DNA from 3 places in the Ensifer sp. EB106-05-01-XG146 genome. Region 3 is predicted to be linked to each of the others. Evidence: riboswitches for the same ligand, from Rfam matches in the RefSeq annotation. Region 3 holds a riboswitch; each other region holds the start of a gene.
What was found. A riboswitch is a leader RNA that binds a small molecule or an ion and turns the genes downstream of it on or off. The one in region 3 is predicted to bind cobalamin.
Positions count from the first base shown of each region.

Region 1: another riboswitch for cobalamin. It lies ahead of bluB (5,6-dimethylbenzimidazole synthase); the one in region 3 lies ahead of metE (5-methyltetrahydropteroyltriglutamate--homocysteine S-methyltransferase).
Region 2: another riboswitch for cobalamin. It lies ahead of AC3WVQ_RS02605 (aromatic ring-hydroxylating oxygenase subunit alpha); the one in region 3 lies ahead of metE (5-methyltetrahydropteroyltriglutamate--homocysteine S-methyltransferase).

Region 1 is NZ_JBYTDX010000001.1:1,706,373-1,709,641, reverse strand. It holds gene AC3WVQ_RS08405 (phytanoyl-CoA dioxygenase family protein) at 1-586, shown strand, start outside; gene AC3WVQ_RS08400 (SDR family oxidoreductase) at 675-1,487, shown strand; cobalamin riboswitch at 1,584-1,795, shown strand; gene bluB (5,6-dimethylbenzimidazole synthase) at 1,842-2,537, shown strand; gene AC3WVQ_RS08390 (DUF2865 domain-containing protein) at 2,550-3,269, opposite strand, start outside.
Region 2 is NZ_JBYTDX010000001.1:559,402-562,670, reverse strand. It holds gene AC3WVQ_RS02610 (FAD-binding oxidoreductase) at 1-94, opposite strand, end outside; gene AC3WVQ_RS02605 (aromatic ring-hydroxylating oxygenase subunit alpha) at 96-1,340, opposite strand; cobalamin riboswitch at 1,445-1,645, opposite strand; gene AC3WVQ_RS02600 (DUF6656 family protein) at 1,963-2,562, shown strand; gene AC3WVQ_RS02595 (L-threonylcarbamoyladenylate synthase) at 2,640-3,269, shown strand, end outside.
Region 3 is NZ_JBYTDX010000002.1:1,594,949-1,598,217, forward strand. It holds gene AC3WVQ_RS27365 (metallophosphoesterase family protein) at 1-6, opposite strand, end outside; gene AC3WVQ_RS27370 (LysR substrate-binding domain-containing protein) at 199-1,125, opposite strand; gene AC3WVQ_RS27375 (hypothetical protein) at 1,189-1,569, shown strand; cobalamin riboswitch at 1,588-1,806, shown strand; gene metE (5-methyltetrahydropteroyltriglutamate--homocysteine S-methyltransferase) at 1,907-3,269, shown strand, end outside.

The sequences.
Region 1 (3,269 bases), on a different contig from region 3:
GGCGCATGTGCACAAGCTTTCACCGGTGCTGACGCTGCAGGGGGCGGTTGCCCATTGCGACATGCCGCTCGAAAGCGGACCGACGCTGTTCTTGCCCTATAGCCAAACCTATGTGCCGGGCTATCTGGCGCTCAACCGGCCGGAATTCCGCGCCTATTTCGACGCACACCACGTGCAGCTTCCCCTTGAAAAGGGCGACGTTGTCTTCTTCAACCCGGCGCTCTTCCATGCCGCCGGCACCAACCACTCCCGGGATATCCGCCGCGTGGCCAACCTGCTGCAGGTGTCTTCGGCCTTCGGTCGCGCAATGGAAACCGTTGACCGACTGACCATGAGCGCGACGCTCTATCCGGCCTTGCGGGCCTTGCTGGCGGGCGGGACGCTGACGCAGGCGGAAGCGGCCAACGCGATCTCCTCCTGTGCCGAGGGCTATTCGTTCCCCACCAATCTCGACCGGGATCCGCCACTCGGCGGGTTGGCGCCGAAGACGCAGGCGCAGTTGATGCGCGAGGCTCTCACTGCGGGGACGGGCGAACAAGAGTTTCTCTCGGTGCTGGAGGCGCAGGCGAAGCGCAAGCTGAGCTGACGAGCGAGTTACAATTTGACAGGCTCCCGGTGTGTTTCAGCCGGGAGCCGCAGCCGTTTCAAACGATCATTTCCGAGGGAGGAATTCGATGAGTGGACAATTGCAAGGCAAGATCGCCATCGTCACCGGTGGTACGCAGGGACTGGGCGCGACGATTGCTGGCCTTTTCGCCGAGCGCGGCGCTGAAGGCATCGTCATCTGCGGCCGCAACGCCGCCAAGGGGCGGGCGAAGGCCGAGCAGATCGGCAAGGCAAGCGGCGCGAAAGTCGTCTATGTCGAGGCCGATCTGGAAAAAGTAGAGGACGCCCGCAAGGTGGTCGCCGCTTGCGACGCGGAATTCGGACGGGTCGATGCGCTGGTCAACGCCGCAGCTATCACCGACCGTGGCACGATCCTCGACACCACGCCCGAACTCTTCGACCGCATGTTCGCGACCAATGTGCGCGCGCCGTTCTTCCTGATGCAGGAGGCGGTGAAGATCATGCGGCGGGAGAAGACCGAGGGCACGATCGTCAACATCGGCTCGATGTCGGCGATGGCCGGCCAGCCGTTCATTGCCGCCTATTGTTCGTCGAAAGGCGCGCTCGAAACGCTGACCAAAAACACGGCCTATGCGCTTCTTCGCAACCGCATTCGCGTCAACGGGCTGAATATCGGCTGGATGGCGTCCGAAGGCGAAGACCGCATCCAGCGCGAGTTTCATGGCGCGGCTGCCGATTGGCTCGAAAAGGTGGCGGCCGACCAGCCTTTCGGTCGGCTCGTCGATCCGGCTGAAGTGGCGCGGGCCTGCGCCTATCTGTCGTCGGCCGAGTCCGGGCTGATAACCGGATCGGTGATTTGCTTCGATCAGTCGGTCTGGGGCGCCTATGACGACTCGCCGCATCCGGTCGCTCCGCTTTGAGGCGGAGGCAAACGACTAAGCTCGACAGTAGCCGGCGGAAAGTGGCGCGCCATGTCTCGACCGGGTTGGCGCGCTTGTCTTTCTCAAACGGCTGTGCACTTAGTGCCGTCGTCAGGTGCCCGCGAAAGCGGGAGAATCGGGAATCCGGTGTCATTCCGGAACGTGCCCAACGCTGTGACGGGGACGATCGCCTCTAAGAGAGCCTTGAGTTGATTCAAGGTTTTGCCACTGGATCTTCAATCGATCTGGGAAGGCGAGGTGATCGGTTGAACCGAAGTCAGAAGACCGGCCTGGCGAGATAGACCGAACCCCGCGTGGACGGCGGGAGGTTTTCGCATTGTTGGGGATCGAACGATGCTGACTGAACCGAAGGGCGGCCTTGCGGCTGCCGGCGCCTTTTCGCTGCCAGAGCGGGAGGCCGTCTACCGTGCCATCGAGACACGTCGCGACGTGCGCGATGAATTCCTGCCCGCGCCATTGCCGGATGATCTGATCGGGCGCCTGCTGGCCGCTGCGCACAGCGCCCCGTCCGTGGGCTTCATGCAGCCGTGGAACTTCGTGCTGGTGCGGGCGGAAGAAACGCGTGAGCGCGTCTGGCAGGCGTTTCGCCGCGCCAATGACGAGGCCGCGCTGATGTTCGAGGCGGAACAACAGGCCAAGTACCGTGCGCTGAAGCTGGAAGGCATCCGCAAGGCGCCGCTCAGCATCTGTGTCACCTGCGACCGCACGCGCGGCGGTGCCGTCGTACTCGGGCGCACCCACAATCCGCAGATGGACGTCTATTCCACCGTCTGCGCCGTGCAAAACCTCTGGCTTGCGGCGCGGGCCGAAGGGGTGGGCGTCGGCTGGGTGAGCATTTTCCACGAGGCCGAGATCAAGGCGATTCTCGGCATCCCAGATCATATCGAGATCGTTGCCTGGCTCTGCCTCGGCTATGTCGATCGCCTCTATCAGCAGCCGGAACTCGCCGTGAAGGGCTGGCGCCAGCGCCTGCCGCTCGACGAGCTGGTTTTCGAAGACGGATGGGGACGCAGCAAGGAGAAGGCGTAAGGCCTCGTCCGATCAATTCTGGACCGGCTGATAGGCCGGTCCCTTCGGATGCTTGAGGTCGATGGCGGTTTCTTCCTGCGGCAGGTAGGTCGGGCCGACGACGCGAACCTTGTTCTTCGACGGATCGTAAGGCCGCTCTTCGGCCGGCGCCTTGGCGGTATTGCTCGCCGCTTCCGGCTTCTTGGTCTCGATGACGATGATCGACGACTGGTCGTCACCGATCTTCGTTCCGTTTGCCTTCGGTGTGGTCGAGGCGGTCTGGGGTATCTGGCAGCCGCACTGGCCGGGTTTTCCGACGGCGCGGGTGCGATAGGCAAAGGCGTTGGGCATTTCGGTATAGGGACGGCCGGTCACGGCCGAGACCATCTTGTCGCTCTCTTCCGTGTTGAGGTCGTGAAAATAGAGCTCGGTCTCAGCCCCCGGGCAGCGCGCCCGACAGGCCTGCTCGTCGCGCGGGAAATCGGCCGGCGTCGCATCCGAAGAAACCGGGAAAAAGGCGCCGTCGCAGGTGCGCACGCACATGGTTCTGAGCGTGCCGCTATAGTAGCGCTCCTGCGGCGCGTAGCCGTCTTCGCCTCGGCCGAGCATCGGGCCGTAGGCGTCTTCCGGCGGCAGGTCGGCAACGATGTTGCGGTGGCTTTCCGGCACGTCCGGTTCCACGCTTGCGAACTCCTCGCGGTCGCCATAGCAACCGTTGATCTCCAGCGCGGCGAGGATGCGTCGCCGGCTGTC
Region 2 (3,269 bases), on a different contig from region 3:
TCTCGACGACCGCCGATGTGCATTCGAGCATCTGCTGCCGGTCGATCCAGACGTGGAGCGCGTCGAAATGGTGAAACGAAGAGGCCATCTGCATGTCAGGCGACCCTTGAAAGCGGAGCCGCGTCGCCGGCAAGGCGCTGCTCCATGAACTTGCAGTACCACTCGACGAACTGCATCACGCCACCCTCGTGCTCGGGCGAATAGGGACCGGGCTCATAGGCCGGTGAGCGGATGCCGAAGGCATTTTCCTCGACGATCTGACGGTCCTGGTCGTTGGTCTCGGTCCAGACATGCGTCAGTTCATCTAGATTGTAGTCGACGCCTTCGACCGCATCCTTGTTGACGAGCCACTTCGTCGTCACCTGAGTCAGTTCGGGCCCGAGCGGCAGCACCCGGAAGGTGATGGCGTGGTCGGCGAGCACATGGTTCCAGGTGGTGGGATAGTGGAACATCAAGAGCGTGCCGATCTGGCTCTGGGAGACGTCGGCGGACAGGGCCCGCCTGACGGCGCGGGCGCCCGACATGGTGTAGCTTTCGGCATTGTCGACAAGCGGCATGCGGGCGGCGCGGAACTGACCGGTCGGCGACATCTTAAATTCGCTCGGCAGGCCCTCGGCCTCGCACTTCGCCCAATGTTCGGCGATCACAGGATCATCCTTGGCGCCCTGCACCCCGGTCGCCGTCGGCGCCTCAGGATAGGTGCGGCAGAGTTCCGGATGATTGGCGGCGCAATGGTAGCATTCGCGGTTGTTTTCCCAGACGAGCTTCCAGTTGCCCTTCTCGATGATGGTGCTTTCGAACGCGACCTTGGTTTCGCCGAGCCGATGCGGCGCAAGATAGGGCAAGGCCATGTCGCGGAACGTCGTGAAATCCATCGGCTTTTCCGACAGGTTGATGAAGATGTAGCCGCCGACCGTTTCGCAATGGATCGGCTTCAGACTGTGGGCGGCCTTGTCGAAATCCTCTCCCATCTGCCGGGCAAAGAGCAGCGAGCCGTCGAGTTCGTAGGTCCACTGGTGATAGGGACAGACAAGCTTTGCCGACGAGCCTTTCGCCTGCGTGCAGACGCGCGAGCCGCGGTGGCGGCAGGAATTGTGCAGCGCCCGGATGGCGCCCTGGCGGTCGCGGGTGATGACAACGGGGTAGTCGCCGACCTGGACGGTGAAGTAATTGCCGGCCCGCGGGATCTCGCAGTCATGGCCGATAAACAGCCAATCCTTGTACCAGATGTTTTCCAGATCCTGCCTGTAGTAGTCGGGATCGATGTAAAAGGCCCGGTCGAGGCTGTAGCCGTCCTGCCTGCCCTTCAGCTTTCGAAGCATATCGTTTCTGGTGTCCATGTCCTGTCCTCATGCGCCATGTTTCGGAGAGGCAGGACAGGAACCCGCACGGGCGCACGCCCATGCGTTTGAGGCTCCGATCCGGCTGCCCGCCGCAACCCGTTACGGTTATGTCCGTCAAGGCTGGTTTCCGGGCTCAGGAGCCGTCCTTTCGGACCTGCCCGGCGCCTTCCCGGACGAACCGTCCAGTGGCCTTTGCCGAGGTTTTCGCTCCACCACCGTTGCGGGGGCAGCGCCGGGATTTGACCGGCTTCCCAATTCTCCATCTTCCCTTCGAAGACGGCACCTTGAGTAAGGATATGTAATCGCGGAAGTCACCTTGGCAGCTGCCCGATAGCGACATCCAATTCCAGAATGACGACACGGAAAAAACCGCCACAAAAGGCCACCGTCTTAGAATTTTTACATTGCAAACATATAGATAGATCACATCTTGGGCAATTGCCGACTTTTGCGGCGCGGTCGGCGCAGATGCGGGAGGGCTTCGCCCGTTTGCGACATCGCGTCAGATAGAGAACGCTAATGATGCAGCCAGGACGAAATCATTCATTAACCATGAGCCGCTAGCCTAGCCGGCGGACGAGAGAGGTCCTGCAGGCAGGCAGATGGCGCGCTGACGATCATGGCAAAGTTGAGATACTACGACGCGACAGCCGAGAAGCTGCCGACAATCCCGCCGAAGGTGGCGGTTCATACCGAATTCCTGCGCACGGGCCGGATCAACCGCAGGCAATGGTTGCCGAGCGAACGCCGGTATTTGAGCTATGAGGAAGTCGCAGACAGGACGGGCAAGAAGCTCAGCACCGCCGGCGACACGACCCATAAGCGGATCAACGGGTTCCACAACTCGATCCAGTTCCCGAAGATGATCTTCCACCGCACGCTCGTCGGCCGGCCGCATCTCGGCTACTGTCACGTGACGGCGGCGCGTACGCCGGTTACTCCCTCCAAGGACATCACCTGGTCCTTCTACTTCGCCAACTTCTTCTGCAACCTGGGCGACGAGACGCATTTTTTCGAGAGTATCCAGCCCGGCTATTCACGCATGTACTTCGCCGTCGCCATCGAACCGGGCGCCCAAGCCGGGCAAATGGTCATCAACCGCAACTTTCGTGACAACGGGCTGCTGTTTCGCACAGATGATCCCAAGGTCGCGCTGAAAAACGTACTGATGCTTGGCGCCAAGGATGACGCGTTGCGTCGCATCATTCGCAGCCTCTGAGCCGAACCGGTTCCTTCAAAGAAAATCGTTCTGTTTTTCCGGTGCGTCCGTTAAGGAAGCGTCGGAAAGGAAACGGCATGGCTGAGATCATCGACACGGATAGAGAACCGGACCGCGCGATCGCGCGCGCCTGCGCCGTTCTTGCCGAAGGCGAGCCGGTCGCCATTCCGACCGAGACGGTCTACGGCCTTGCCGCCGACGCTACCAATCCCGATGCGATCAGTCGCATCTACGAGATGAAGGGGCGCCCGCGCTTCAATCCGCTGATCTCGCATGTTTCCGACATGGCGATGGCCGAAGCCCATGTGCATTTCGATCCGATTTCGAGGCAGCTGGCCGAAGCCTTCTGGCCCGGCCCGCTGACGCTGATCCTTCGGCAGCGCGCCGACAGCACGGTTCATGCGCTGGCGTCCGCCGGCCTCGACACGCTCGGCATCCGCATGCCCGACGGTTTCTCGCGCCGGGTAATCGCTCACTTCGGGCGACCACTGGCCGCGCCCAGTGCCAATACGTCGGGCAAAATCAGCCCGACCAGTGCGGTCCATGTGGAAGCCGATCTCGGCGACAAACTGAAGCTGATCCTCGACGCCGGCCAGGCCCAAATCGGCCTTGAGTCGACGATCATCAAGGTCGACGGCGACGAGATCCGGTTGCTTCGGCCGGGTGGCCTCGATGCCGCCGAGATCGAACGCCTGCTTGGCCGTCCG
Region 3 (3,269 bases):
TTTCATGGAAACGGGCCTCCGACGATGGCTTGCGGTATCCGCGTCGGAGGGCTGATACTTTCCTTCTCTGCGGTTGGCCGCAGTCTTTAGGGAGCCGCCATGTCAGTTTGGTAACAGCCGTTCTCAGCTGATTTTCAGTTTCTCCATGAAAGCGTCATCTTCAGAAGACCGACGGGCCGAGTAGGCCCCGTTGTGTCTCTACATTGCGCCGCGGTCGGTCCGACGCGACGCCGGACAGGATTGCTCCATCACGGTCGAAAGCATGGCGTTCGACGCATCGGCCTCGGCGACGACCCAGTCGCGAAAGGCCTGGATCTTCTTCTGCCGCCTGGTGCTTTGCGGATAGACGAGCCAATAGGCGCGGCCGTCGCGCACCACATGCTCGAACGGCCGGATGAGCCTGCCGCTCTTCAGTTCATCCATCAGGAAGGTCGAGACGGCAATCGCAATGCCGTGATCCGCAAGGATTGTGGCGACATCCATCGCCTGCACGTCGAAGATCAATTCGGTGCCATTGCTTGCCGGCGGCTCGACGCCGGTTTCGATCATCCACCGCCGCCACCAGCTGGCGTTGCCGAAACGCCGGACTCTCAGAACGTCCGCGGGCTCCTTGAGCTGGTACTTTTCCAGGAAGGATGGCGTGCAGACAGGCACGTAATCGAGCGGAAACAAGGGAAAGACATCGTTGCCCGGCCAGTCGCCGGCGCCGCTGCGCACCGCGAGATCGATGGCGTCACGTTTGAAATCGACCAACTCGGTCGACATGTGCACCCTGATGCTGATGTTGGGATGCGCGGTCTGAAACGACGCGAGGCGCTGACCGAGCCAGCTCGACACGACGGTTGGCAGCACCGAGATGTGCAGGTGATGTTCGGTCTTGTCGGCGATCTCCGAGAAAGCCGCCCCTAAGAGATCGATCGCTTCGGTCACCTTCGGCGCTAGCTGCCGCCCGGCGCCGGTCAATCGCACCTCGCGCGGAAGCCGAACGAACAGCGGCGCGCCGATGCGATCTTCCAACAGCCGGATCTGATAGCTGACGGCCGCCTGCGTCATGCCGAGCTCTTCGGCGGCGCGGGTGAAACTCAGGTGCCTGGCGGCGGCCTCAAAGGCGCGCACCGCACTCATGGGAGGAATCTTGCTCATGGAACTGAGATAAGCATTCTTTATGCCAGCATGCGAGAAATCGCTTTGCGCGAAACGGCAAAAACCCTCACTTTTTTTCGCGAACACACGCCCTTGAAAGAAGTGAGGATAGCAATGCTTAGCGCAGTGCGATCAACGATTTACCATGTCCTGAACTGGGCCGATAAGACCCTCAACCCTCCGGTTGCCATCGACACGTTCAACGAGTTCCAACTCCGGGATATCGGCCTGACGCGAGATCAAGAGCATATCCGCGCGCGCGTTGGCGACGCGGCGGATCCGTGGCAGTGGCCGGAGGAGGACGCTTCGACCAAACCGCAACCGTCCCGTGAGCGGAAAGCAATGGAAAGACCTCGTCCTGCCATTGTCTCGCCGCGGGCGGCGGCGGGAGAGAATAAAGACATAAGCATTTCTTTATGCGATTGACGAAAAGCTCGGGACAGGGCATTGTCGCCCCATCGTGGTTCTTCGCCCGCCTTTGGAGGGACGGAGCTAAGAGGGAATTCGGTGCGGCGCCAGACAAGCGCCCATGCCGGAGCTGCCCCCGCAACTGTAAGCGGAGAGCGGCCGTTCGAAGATGTCACTGAGGGAGACGCCTCGGGAAGACGGAACGGTCCGCGACGACCCGCAAGCCAGGAGACCTGCCGCGATGAACAACGTCCACGGGCGGGGTGTCCGATGAGGCGCGTTGAGGACGCGGGATCGCTCTCGCGCCGCGGCTGCGTCGCATTCAAGCCTTGCCCATAACCTTCGGGGTAAGGAAATGACCATCAAGACTGCCAATCTCGGTTTCCCGCGCATCGGCCGCCGTCGCGAATTGAAATTCGCGCTCGAACGCTATTGGGCCGGAAAGGCCAGCCGCGGCGAACTTCTCGATACCGGAGCCAAGCTCCGCGCTGAAAACTGGGCCGCGCAGAAAACGCGCGGCATCGACATCATCCCCTCCAACGACTTCTCCTTCTACGACCACGTGCTCGATGCCGCCGTGCTTGTCGGCGCAATCCCGCCGGCCTATGGCCGGACGGGCGGCCCGGTCGATCTCGACACCTATTTTGCCATGGCGCGCGGCTCGGCCGGAACGCCCTGCGCCGCCGGCTGCACCCATTCGGGAAGCAGCAGCGGCACTCCCGCGCTCGAAATGACAAAGTGGTTCGACACCAACTATCACTACATGGTGCCCGAGTTCGACAGGGATCAGCGCTTCGAGCTCACCCACAATCGGCCGCTGGAAGCCTTCCAGGAAGCTCAAGCCCTCGGCTATCGCACACGCCCGGTGCTCATCGGCCCGGTGACACTGCTGAAGCTCGGCAAATCGAAGGGCGGCGACTTCGATCCGGTCGATCTGATCGAACGGCTCCTGCCCGTTTACGTGAGGGTCCTGGCGGAGCTTGCTGACGCCGGCGCCGATTGGGTACAGATCGACGAGCCTTGCCTGGCGCTCGATCTCGCGGACAAGGTTCGTCGCGCCCTCGACCTCGCCTATCGCACGTTCGACACCGACGTGCCCGGACTCAAGATCATGCTGGCGACCTATTTCGGCTCGATCGGCGACAACACGGCAACGGCGTTGGCGCTGCCGGTCGATGGACTGCATGTCGATCTCGTGCGCGCGCCGCAGCAGATCGACACGCTCATCCAATCGGCTCCGGCGGACCGGGTCCTATCGCTCGGGGTCATCGACGGCCGCAACATCTGGCGGACCGATCTGGCCAGCCTGTTCCGCCGGCTGCAGCCTCTGACTTCGGCCCACGGCCGCGACCGCATCGAGCTCGCACCTTCATGCTCACTCCTGCACGTGCCGATCGATCTCGAGCTGGAGCGTGCGCTTGATCCGGAACTTTCCTCCTGGCTCGCCTTCGGTACGCAGAAACTCGACGAACTCAGCCTGCTTGCCAGCGCCTTCGAGCCGGGGCTTGCCATTTCCGAGCACGTTTTCGCCGCCTCGATCGCGTCCGCCCAGGCGAGGCTCACCTCACTCAGGATCCATGATCCTCTGGTCGCCGGGCGCTTGAAAGCGCTGACGGATGCGGACAGCGAGCGGCAGTCCCCGTTCGCGGGCCGCCGGGCACTGCAGGCGAAGAAGCTGTCATTGCCGCTCTTCCCGACAACGACGATCGGATCCTTCC